DNA from 2 places in the Sphingopyxis sp. USTB-05 genome. Region 2 is predicted to be linked to the other one. Evidence: predicted binding sites of a transcription regulator. Region 2 holds the regulator's gene; the other holds the start of a gene.
What was found. Region 2 encodes LexA, which represses DNA repair genes until DNA is damaged. Its sites were predicted from a motif close to GTTCCNCNCTTGTTCT; they were not measured.
Positions count from the first base shown of each region.

Region 1: a site for LexA is predicted at 2,419-2,434, ahead of radA (DNA repair protein RadA). Genes of this name have one in related genera too.

Region 1 covers NZ_CP084712.1:3,074,675-3,080,305, reverse strand. The annotation lists gene KEC45_RS14265 (acetyl-CoA acetyltransferase) at 1-690, opposite strand, end outside; gene KEC45_RS14260 (enoyl-CoA hydratase-related protein) at 692-1,486, opposite strand; gene fsa (fructose-6-phosphate aldolase) at 1,653-2,303, opposite strand; gene radA (DNA repair protein RadA) at 2,451-3,812, shown strand; gene KEC45_RS14245 (CvpA family protein) at 3,823-4,368, shown strand; gene KEC45_RS14240 (iron-sulfur cluster assembly scaffold protein) at 4,365-4,793, shown strand; partial or broken gene KEC45_RS14235 (cation:proton antiporter) at 4,790-5,631, shown strand, end outside.
Region 2 covers NZ_CP084712.1:1,841,007-1,846,637, reverse strand. The annotation lists gene moaC (cyclic pyranopterin monophosphate synthase MoaC) at 111-584, shown strand; gene glp (gephyrin-like molybdotransferase Glp) at 581-1,771, shown strand; gene lexA (transcriptional repressor LexA) at 1,837-2,520, shown strand; gene KEC45_RS08290 (ComEC/Rec2 family competence protein) at 2,474-4,633, opposite strand; gene gltX (glutamate--tRNA ligase) at 4,692-5,631, shown strand, end outside.

The DNA.
Region 1 (5,631 bases), 1.2 Mb from region 2:
AAAAGCGATCGGACGGTTGCGCTCGTCGACGCGCAGGATGTCCGCGGGTGAGGCGGGCTTCCTGATCCAGGCGCCGTCGTTTGCAGCCGCGACTTCGGAGAAGCGCGACCAGATTTCGGCACTTTCGGCCTGCGCCTCGGCAAGGCTTTCGCCCCACGCGGCGCGCGTGGCGTTCTCATAGAGCGGATAGACATCAACCGGCGCGGCGAGCCCGTGCTTTTGCGCGTAATTGGGCTCGCGCCGTGTCGCGACCTGGCGGATCGCATTATAGCTTTTGTCTTCGCCGCTCGCGGCCTTGGCGACGCGACCCGCAGCGGTGCGCAGCGCCTCTGCGCCGACCACCGCCGCCAATTTGACCTCGCCCGCGCCGATGCGGTTCGCAGCCTCGTTGAGCAGGCGCACCGGCGTGTCGCCGTGCGGGGCGGCCGATTGGTAATTGATCGATGGGGTCGCGCCGATGGCGGCGGCGAGCGGTTCGGGCAACTTGCCGAGGCTGTGGAAACTAATCTGGTCGACGATCGCGAGGCTGTCGATCTCGGCGAGTGAAACGCCAGCGTCTTCGGCAGCGACCTTGAGCGCGGCAACCATCAGCCCGAGCGAGTCGAGGCCACGATCGGGGTCGTCGGGGCGGTCGTTCACCTGTCCGACGCCGATGATGACGGGAATGCGCTCAGGATCGATCATCGTCATGTCAGCGCGCCTTCCACTCGGGCTTGCGCTTCTGTGCAAAGGCAAGCGGGCCCTCGCGTGCGTCTTCGCTGCGCATCAGGACCGAACGCTCGCGCGTGTTATGTTCCCAATAGGGTGCATCAGCGGCGATACGGCCCTGATCGATGCCGAGTGCGACGCGCTTCGACGCCTGAACCGACAGCGGCGCGTTGCCGGCGATTTTTTCGGCAAGAGCGAGCGCGGTCGGCATAAGATCGGCCAGCGGGACGACATGGTTGACCAGCCCGAACTCGGCGGCCCGCGCAGCGGGGATCGGATCACCGGTGAGCATATATTCCATCGCGAGTTTGCGCGGGAGCTGCTGCGCAAGGCGGAAGGCACCGCCCGCGGCCGCGAACAGTCCGACCTTGACTTCGGGCAGGCCGAATTGCGCATGGTCGGCGGCGATAATGATGTCGCTCATCAGCGCGATCTCGCAGCCGCCGCCGAACGCAAAGCCGTTGACTGCAGCGATGATCGGTTTCGAAATCGGGTGCGAAACCATGCCCGCAAAACCCCACGCCTGTTGCGCCTGGTCCGACGGATAGAGGCTCTCACCGCGCGATAGCGCGACGAGGTCCGCGCCCGCGCAAAAGCTTTTGTCGCCGGCGCCGGTGATCACGACGGCGCGGATTTCGGGGTCATTCTCGGCGGTTTCGAGAGCAGTGCCGATGCCGACATGAACCGCCGCGTTCACGGCATTGCGCGCCTCGGGCCGGTTGATCGTGACGATCAACACATGGCCGCGGCGTTCGGTGAGGATGGTGGTGTCGGTCATCATGTCTCTCCCTGTGCCGGACGCGCGAGGGCGCGAATCCGGCTGTCGGGAAAAACTATCGGCCGACGTTAACGTTTACGTCAACTGGAAAGGGCGCGAGTTGACACACCAAACATCGTCACCCCGGTCTTCGCCGGGGTGACGAAAATATCGTGAGGCGATGGCCTCAGATCGACTGGCCGGTCTTCGCCCAGTCGGCGAGGAAGCCTTCGATGCCCTTTTCGGTCAGGATGTGCTTGAACAGTCCCTTGATCACCGACGGCGGCGCGGTCATCACATCGGCGCCGATCTTTGCGGCCTCAAGCACATGGATGCCGTGGCGTACGCTCGCGACGAGGATCTCGGTTTCATAGCCGTAATTGTCATAGATCAGCCGGATGTCGGAGATGAGCTGCATTCCGTCGAAGCCATTGTCGTCGTGACGACCCACGAAGGGCGAAACGAAAGTCGCACCGGCCTTGGCGGCGAGCAGCGCTTGCGCCGCCGAGAAGCAGAGCGTGACATTGACCATCGTGCCGTCGCTGGTCAGCGCCTTGCACGTCTTGAGCCCGTCGATCGTCAGCGGCACCTTGATGCACACGTTGGGTGCGATCTTGCGGAGGATTTCGGCCTCCTTCATCATCGTCGCATGATCGAGCGCGACGACTTCGGCCGACACCGGGCCGTCGGTCAGCGCGCAGATTTCCTTCGTCACTTCCTTGAAGTCGCGACCCGACTTGGCGATCAGCGACGGATTGGTCGTGACGCCGTCGAGCAGGCCCGTCGCGGCGAGTTCCTGGATGTCGGCGATTTCGGCGGTGTCGGCGAAGAATTTCATGATGGGGCTTTCCTGCGGGAAGGTGATTCGGGCGTTGCTGCTCCCCTAGAGCAACATGCGCGTAAAATGAACCGTCGCCGCCCCTTCTTCGTGGCCCCAGAGGGAAAGGACTGGCGTTCCATCTTTGTTCCGATTATGCGACACGGCATGGCCAAAGCGAAGCGTCAATATGTCTGCCAGAATTGCGGTTCCGCCACCTATCGCTGGCAGGGTCAGTGCGCCGATTGCGGCGAATGGAACACGCTTGTCGAAGAGGCGGCCGAAACCGTCTTTTCGGCGAAGCATGATTTGAGCCGCGGCGGTCGGACGCTCGCGCTCGAAACGCTCGATGCCGACAGCAAGATGCCCGATCGGATGCTATGCGGCATCGCAGAATTCGACCGGGCGCTCGGTGGCGGTTTCGTCGCGGGATCGGCGACGCTGATCGGGGGCGATCCGGGTATCGGCAAATCGACCTTGCTGCTGCAGGCCGCGGGGCGACTGGCGAAAGCGGGCAAGTCAGTCGTCTATATCAGCGGCGAGGAAGCCGCGGCGCAGGTGCGTCTCCGCGCGCAGCGGCTTGGGCTAGGCAATGCGCCGGTCGCGCTCGCGAGTGCAACGTCGGTGCGCGATATATTGGCGACGCTTGATGGGCGCGATGCCGATTTTGTCGTGATCGATTCGATCCAGACGATGCACAGCGACCTGATCGACAGCGCCCCCGGCACGGTGAGCCAGGTCCGCGCGAGCGCCCAGGAACTGATCCGCTATGCCAAGGACAGCGATACCGCGATCGTGCTCGTCGGCCATGTGACGAAGGACGGAACGATCGCGGGGCCGCGCGTGCTCGAACATATGGTCGACACGGTGCTGGCGTTCGAGGGCGAGCGCAGCCATCAGTATCGCATCCTTCGCGCCGTGAAGAACCGCTTCGGCGGTACCGACGAGATTGGCGTGTTTGCGATGGGCGAGGAGGGATTGGGCGAGGTGAGCAACCCGTCTAGCCTGTTCCTGACCGACCGCAGCCGCGATGTGCCGGGATCGGTCGTATTCCCCGCGCTGGAAGGCACGCGCCCCGTGCTCGTCGAGGTGCAGGCGTTGACCGTCCGCTTGGCGAGTGGCGCGACACCTCGGCGTGCCGTTGTGGGCTGGGACAGCGGGCGGCTGGCGATGGTGCTCGCGGTGCTGGAGGCGCGCTGCGGACTCCAGATGGGCGCTGCCGAAGTCTATCTCAACATCGCAGGCGGTTATCGGCTTACCGATCCCGCCGCCGACCTTGCCGTCGCGGCGGCGCTGATTTCCGCATTTAGTGAACGGCCGGTGCCCGCCGACGCAATCGTATTCGGCGAATTGTCGCTGTCGGGCGAGGTTCGGCAGGTTTCGCACGACGGGCTGCGGTTGCGCGAGGCGGCGAAGCTCGGTTTCTCGCGCGGCTGGGGGCCTAAGGGGATGAAAGCGGTGGGCGGGATTTCGGTTACCGGTTTTGGCCGGCTCGGCGAACTCGTTGACCTGATGCTCGGGCGCGATTAGCGCACGGCGAATGGGAAGTTTGACGGCTCTGGATATCCTCGTGCTGACGCTTGTTGGCGGCGGCGCGGTGCTCGGTTTTTCGCGCGGCCTTGTGCAGGAGGTGACGACGCTGCTCGCATGGATACTTGCGATCGCGGCGGTACGTTTCTTTCACCCGCTCGTCACCGACCTGCTGACGGGATGGGTTGGGACTGAGGGTGGTGCGGCGGCGCTGGCCTTCGTTCTCTTGTTTGGCGGCGTGTTTGCGTTCGCCAAATGGGGATCGCGCGCGATGGGACAGCGCAGCCGCGCGTCGCTCGTCGGCGGGTTCGATCGTGGGCTCGGCGCGGGATTCGGTGCGGTGAAAGGCCTGTTGATCGCGTCGATCGGCTTCATGCTCGTGACGCTTCTCTATGACATCGGATATGGCAATGCACAGCGTCCGGCATGGATGACTGACAGCCGGACCTATCCGGCGCTCAATGCGACAAGTAGCGCGATGAGCAAAGTGATCGCGGAGCGCCGCGCGCAAGCGCGCGAAGCCGAGACGGAAGCTGCCAAGGCCGACAAGTCATGAGCGCACCGCTCTATAATCGCGACATTTTGGCGCTTGCCGTCGCAACGTCGGAATATCTGCCGATCGCCGATGCGCGCTACCGCGTGAGCAAGCGGGCGCCGCTGTGCGGCAGCGCGATTATCCTCGACCTCGATGCCGACGATGCGGGCCGGGTGACGCGCATCGGCATGCATGTGGAGGCGTGCGCGCTGGGGCAGGCGTCGGCAACGCTGCTGGCACGTCACGCGCCGGGACTCGGGCTCGCCGAACTGCGCGCCGCGCGCGATTGCATTGCGGGCTGGTTCGCCGGTGAGAGCGATCGGCCCGACTGGCCGGGTTTCGACCTGCTTGCGGCAGCGCAGGGCTATCCCGCGCGTCACGGTGCGATCCTGCTCCCCTTCGATGCCGCCATCGCGGCGCTCGAGGAACAGGCCGCCGCGGCATGACCTTGCTCGCGCTCACCGCTGCTGCTGCGGAAGCGGCCGAGAAAGTGGGGGAAACCGCGACCGACACGGCGCTGGTCGAAGGCGCGATTCTGCTTGGCGTCGCGACCCTGTTCGTGCTGATCTTTCGCCGCCTCGGCCTCGGTGCGGTGCTCGGTTATCTGATCGCGGGGGCGGTCGTCGGCCCGCACGGGTTGGGACTTGTCGGCGGCGGCGAATCGAAACTCGCCTTTGCCGAACTCGGCATCGCTTTTCTGCTCTTCCTCGTCGGGCTCGAACTGTCGCCGCGCCGGCTGTGGGACATGCGGCGCGCTATCTTCGGGTTGGGCTTGATGCAGGTGGTGGTGACCGGGCTGGTCCTCACCGGGCTCATCCACCTGACGCTGGGGTTCAGCCCCGCGGCCTCGCTCGCGCTGGGACTGCCGCTCGCACTGTCGTCGACCGCGCAGGTGTTGCCGGGTCTGAAGAGTTCGGGGCGGATCAATTCGCCCTTTGGCGAAAAGGCGTTTTCGATCCTGTTGTTCCAGGATCTGGCGATCGTTCCGATGATCACCATCGTCGCGGTATTGTCGCGCGCGCCCGCGGATCCGTCGGCACCCCCGGGATGGCAGATGGCCTTCTTTACGCTTTGGGCGATCGTCGTTCTCGTCCTTGCCGGCCGCTTCATCGTGAATCCGCTGCTCCGGATTATCGGCCGCTATGGCGAGCGCGAATTGTTCGTCGTCGTCGGGCTGCTCACCATCCTGGCGAGCGCGGCGCTGATGCACAGCCTGCACCTGTCGACCGCGCTCGGTGCGTTCATCGCGGGCGTGATGCTCGCCGACTCGCCCTATCGGCATGA
Region 2 (5,631 bases):
CAAGTCCGGGGTGACGAGGATGTGGAGGGCAGCAACCGGTCGCAATCGGCCGTCCAAACTCCGCGCTATCTCCTTGCCTTTCCCGCCCCGCATTGCTTCGATCCCAGGCGATGACACTCAAACCGACTCACTTGGACGAAACGGGCGCCGCGCACATGGTCGATGTCGGCGCAAAATCCGCAACGCAGCGCCGCGCAGTCGCCGGCGGGCGCATCGCAATGTCTGCCGCGGCGCTCGAAGCGATCCGCAGCGGCAATGCTCCGAAAGGCGATGTGCTCTCGACCGCGCGGATCGCCGGGATCATGGCCGCGAAACGCACCGCCGACCTGATCCCGCTTTGCCACCCACTCGCGCTGACCAAGGTCGGCGTCGATTTTACGTGGGAAGACAGTGGTATCGCAGTCATAGCTGTCGCTCAAACGAACGGCCCGACGGGGGTCGAGATGGAGGCGCTAACCGCCGCCTCGGTCGCGCTACTCACGCTCTACGACATGGCAAAGGCGCTCGACCGCGCGATGGTCCTCGGCGATATCCGCCTGCTCGAAAAGAGCGGGGGCCGCTCGGGCGACTGGCGCGCCGAATGAGCGCGCTGCTTCCCGTCGAGGAAGCGCAGGCCCGGCTGCTCGCGTTGCGCGCACCGCTTGGCGATGAAAATATCGCCTTTTCCGAGTCGCTTGGTCGCTATCTTTCGCGTGATGTGACGGCCCAGCGCGATCAGCCCGCCGCAGCGCTATCGGCGATGGACGGCTATGCGATCAGGTTCGGCGACCTTCCGGGTCCGTGGGCCGTCATCGGGGAAACCGCCGCGGGCGCTGCGCCCGACCAGGCGGTCGGGCCCGGCGAAGCGATGCGGATATTCACCGGCGCGATGGTTCCTGCCGGCGCCGACACGGTGATCGTTCAGGAAGATGTCGCGCGTGAAGGCGATACTCTGCGGCTGACCGGTGACGGCCCCGGCACGCGCGGGCGCCATATCCGGTCGCAAGCCGCCGATTTCGCAGCCGGCGACTGCCTGCTCCCCGCAGGTACCCGCCTGACCCCCGGCGCGATCGCTGCTGCGGCAATGAGCGGCGCGAGCGAACTCGCGGTGGGCCGGCGCGCGCGGGTCGCGATCCTCACCACCGGCGACGAACTCGTCCAGCCCGGACGCCCGTTGACACCAGGGCAGATCCCCGACAGCAACGGCGTGATGCTCGCGGCGATGCTGGCGGGCGAGGTCGAGGATATGGTTCTTCCGCATCACGTCCGCGACGACCGCGAAACCCTTGCGAAGATTCTCAAGGAGTTGGCGCGACGTCACGACGTCATCGTGACCGTCGGCGGTGCGTCGGTTGGCGATCACGACCATGTACGCGGCGCGCTGGACGATGCCGGCGGGCAGCTCGATTTCTGGAAGATCGCGATGCGTCCCGGCAAGCCGCTGATCGCCGGAACGCTCGGCGACGCAATCCTGCTCGGCCTGCCGGGCAACCCCTCGTCGGCCTTCGTCACGGCTACGCTGTTCCTCTTGCCTCTCGTCCGCCACCTTGCGGGCGCGGGCGCGCCTCTGCCGCCTGTCCATCGGGCGCCGTTAGCCGCTCCCCTCGCCGAAGGCGGTACGCGCCGCGACTATCTTCGCGCGCGACTCGAAAGCGGTCGCCTGACGCCAATGATCGGGCAGGAGAGCGGCCGCACCCTGCCCCTTGCCTCGGCGAACGCGCTGCTGATCCGCGATATCGGCGCGCCCCCACGCAATGTGGGCGACATCGCGGATTATCTTGTCATCGCTTGACAAGTTCCGCTTTGTTCCACTATCGTTCTCAATATGTCCGGAATTGGCATCATGGAGAACGACCGATGTTGACCGCGAAGCAGCATGAACTGCTCCACTTCATCCAGGAACGCCTCGATTCGAGCGGCATCTCGCCCTCGTTCGAGGAGATGAAGGAGGCGCTGGGCCTCAAATCGAAATCGGGTATACATCGACTGATAAGCGCCTTGGAAGAAAGGGGATTTCTCCGCCGTCTTCCAAATCGCGCCCGCGCTCTCGAAGTGCTCAAGGTGCCCGAAGCCGCGAAACCTGTCGTGCGTAACGATCGCGACAATATCGTCCCGCTCCGCAAGCCAGCCCCGGCGCTCAAGCCGATCGCTGCGAACGACGTTATCGAGATCCCGCTCCACGGCAAGATTGCTGCAGGCGTCCCGATCGAGGCGTTCGAGGATCACAACAACCTTGCCGTTCCCGCCGCGCTGCTCGGCTCGGGCGAACATTATGCACTCGAAGTATCGGGCGACTCGATGGTCGAAGCGGGGATTTTCGACGGCGACTATGCGCTGATCCAGAAAGCGAGCACCGCGCGCGAAGGTGACATCGTCGTTGCGCTCGTCGACGGGCAGGATGCGACGCTCAAATATTTCCGCCGTGAGGGGCAGATGATCCGTCTCGACCCGGCGAACGCGGCCTATGAACCGCAGCGCTATCCCGCCGAACGCGTCATCGTTCAGGGCCGCCTGTCGGGACTGCTTCGTCGTTACCACTAAGCTGCTGCGGCAGCCGCCAGGGATGGCCGTCGCCCGCCTTAAGCGTGGCGACGGCTTCGGGTACCTTGCCGAGGTAGATTGCAAGGCCGCCGCTGGTAGCGAGACTGTCGCGATCGATTGTCATCCAGCGCCCGGCGCACTCGCGCGGTAACCAGCGGTCACTGATAACGATATCGGCCGCGGCGCAGGCATCGGCCATATCTGCACCCTCGATCCGGTCGCGCCCGCGCGAGGCGAGAATGACATGACGCGCGGCCCCCTGCCCCTGGCTCCAGCGGCAGAAATCGCGATTGCATTCGACATGATCGAGGTCGGCCAGGCTCGCGAGCGGCATATCGGTCCCTGCGGCTTCCGCCATCGTGTCGCGAATATAGTCGCCCGACCGGTCGCGCAGCAGCGCATAGCTGCCATCGGGCAGCGCCGCGGCAATATGGCGGCCGTCGCCGGTGACGAGCAGATCGGGGCGCGGCTGAAAGAGCAATGTCGCCGCGCCGATCGCGAGCGGAACGAAGCCTGCCCGGCGCCAGCCCGTTTGCCAGAGCAAAACCCACAGCCCGCCAAAGACCGCGAGCGCGAAACCCCAGGGCGGAAAGCTTGGCAAGGTAGCGACGGCCCCGGGTGCATCGCTGACAACATACGCGAGCCCGAGCAGAAGGCGCAGCGCCTGCTCAGTCACCCACCACAAGGGCGCGCCAAGCCCGATGCAATCGAACAGCAGCGCAAGCGCCTCGAACGGCATGATGACAAAGGTCGTGAGCGGAATAGCCACCACATTGGCCATGGCCCCATAAACCCCCGCCTTATGGAAATGAAACAACGCAATCGGCGCCAGCGCGACTTCGACGACCAGTCCGGTGACCAAGAGCCCCGCGACAGCGCGCAAGGTTCGAAAAGGCCACGGTTCATCGCGGCGTGCCAGAAATGCGCGCATCGGGCGGCTTTCATGCAGCGCAATGATCGCGGTGATAGCCGCGAAGCTCAGTTGAAAGCTTGGACCCGCAAGCGATTCGGGGCGCCAGACCAGCACGATCAGCGCGCCCGCCGCAACCAGTCGCAGCGTCAGCGCTTCGCGTCCCATCAGGAACGCCACGAGCACGAGCAAGGCGGCGATGAACGACCGCAGCGTCGGCACCTCCGCCCCTGCGAGCAATGTATAGCCGCCGCCGGCCAGCGCCCCGGCAGCAGCGGCGAGGGGCAGGACATAGCCGGCGAGCGCCAGCCGCCGGCTCAACGCAAACAGGCGCAGGGTCAGGAACATCGCAAATCCGACGACCGCGGTCACATGCAGCCCGCTGATCGACAGGAGATGCGCCAACCCGCTGCGCCGCATCGCCTCCTCATCCGCCTCGCTGATCGCGCCGCGGTCGCCCGTTACCAGCGCGGCGGCAATGCCGCCGGACGAACCCTCGATCTGATCGTGTATATGCGCACTGAGCCGCGTACGCAGCGGCGGCATAGTCGGCCCGGACGCCGACGTCCGAGAGATGTCGCCGAGCACAGTCCCAACGGCCCCGATCCTGTCGAACCACGCGCGCTGCGCGAAATCATAGCCCCCGGGAAGGCTGGCCGTAGGCGGCGGCATCAATCGCGCTCGGACGCCGATCATTTCACCGTCGGTGAGGCTCACCGCCTGCTCGCTACCTAGCGTCAATCGCACCCGCGGCGGCAGGTCGCTGCGCTTCTGCGGCAATGCGAGAATACGGATCTGCCCTTTGGCCGGCAGCGGCTCGGCCCGCTCGACGATCGCGGAAAATTCAGTCATCACGGGCGCCGCGAGCACCGGCGCCGCGACCCAGACGGCGCGCGTCCAGATCAACAACATGCCCACCGCCATCACGCCGCATCCAACCACGACCATCCGCCCGAACCGGCTATCCCAGCCGATCAGGAGGCCCGCGCACAAACCACCCGCAAGCGACAAGAGGAACCCGATCCATTGTGCTTCGCCGGGTAAGGCGAACCAGGCTGCAATGCCGGCGCCCATCGCGACCGGCAGCCAGAGCCCGATCCGTTCGCGTTCGACTTCGAGCCGTGCCTCCAGCGCGTTGCCGGTCCGGTGCCAGATTGTTGCCCAACGAGCAGCAATGGGCGTTTGAAGCAGCCTTGTCGCCATGCTAGGGGCTCCCCCGATCCCCGCCCGGAAGGCGGCAAATTGAGTGAAAGAGGCCGGAGTGGCAACCGAAAACCAGACCAAAGTGGAAGCAACGCCCCCCGAAGCGACGGGAGCGGATGTCGTTACGCGCTTTGCACCATCGCCGACCGGCTATCTGCACATCGGCGGCGCCCGTACTGCCTTGTTCAACTGGCTGTTTGCCCGCCATCACGGCGGTAAATTCCTGCTCCGCATCGAGGACACCGACCGCGCACGCTCGACCGATGCCGCGATCGACGCGATTCTCGACGGGATGCAATGGCTCGATCTGGACTGGGATGGCGAGACCGTGTTCCAGTTCGCGCGTGCGCCGCGCCACGCCGAAGTCGCGAACGAACTGCTCGCAAAGGGCGAAGCCTATCGCTGCTACCTGACTCAGGACGAACTCGCGTCGATGCGCGCCGAGGCGCAGGAAAAGCGGCTTCCCTTCCGCGTCCGCAGCCCCTGGCGCGACCGTGATGATGGCGACCCATCGGTTCCGCATGTGATCCGGCTGCGTGCTCCGCAGGAGGGCGCGGTGACCATCGCCGACAAGGTTCAGGGCGAAGTCACCGTCCAGAATGCCGAACTCGACGATTTCGTCCTGCTGCGCAGCGACGGCACACCGACCTATATGCTGAGCGTCGTCGTCGACGACAACGACATGGGCGTGACGCACGTCATCCGCGGCGACGACCATCTCAACAACGCGTTCCGCCAACTTGCGCTCATCCGCTCGATGGGCTGGCGTGAGCCCGTTTATGCGCATGTCCCGCTGATCCACGGCGCCGACGGAGCGAAACTGTCGAAACGCCACGGTGCGCTTGGTGTCGATGCCTATCGCGACGAGATGGGCTATCTGCCCGAAGCGGTGAACAATTATCTGCTTCGCCTCGGCTGGGGACATGGCGACGACGAGATCATAAGCCGCGAACAGGCGACCGAGTGGTTCGACCTCGACCATGTCGGCCGTTCACCGT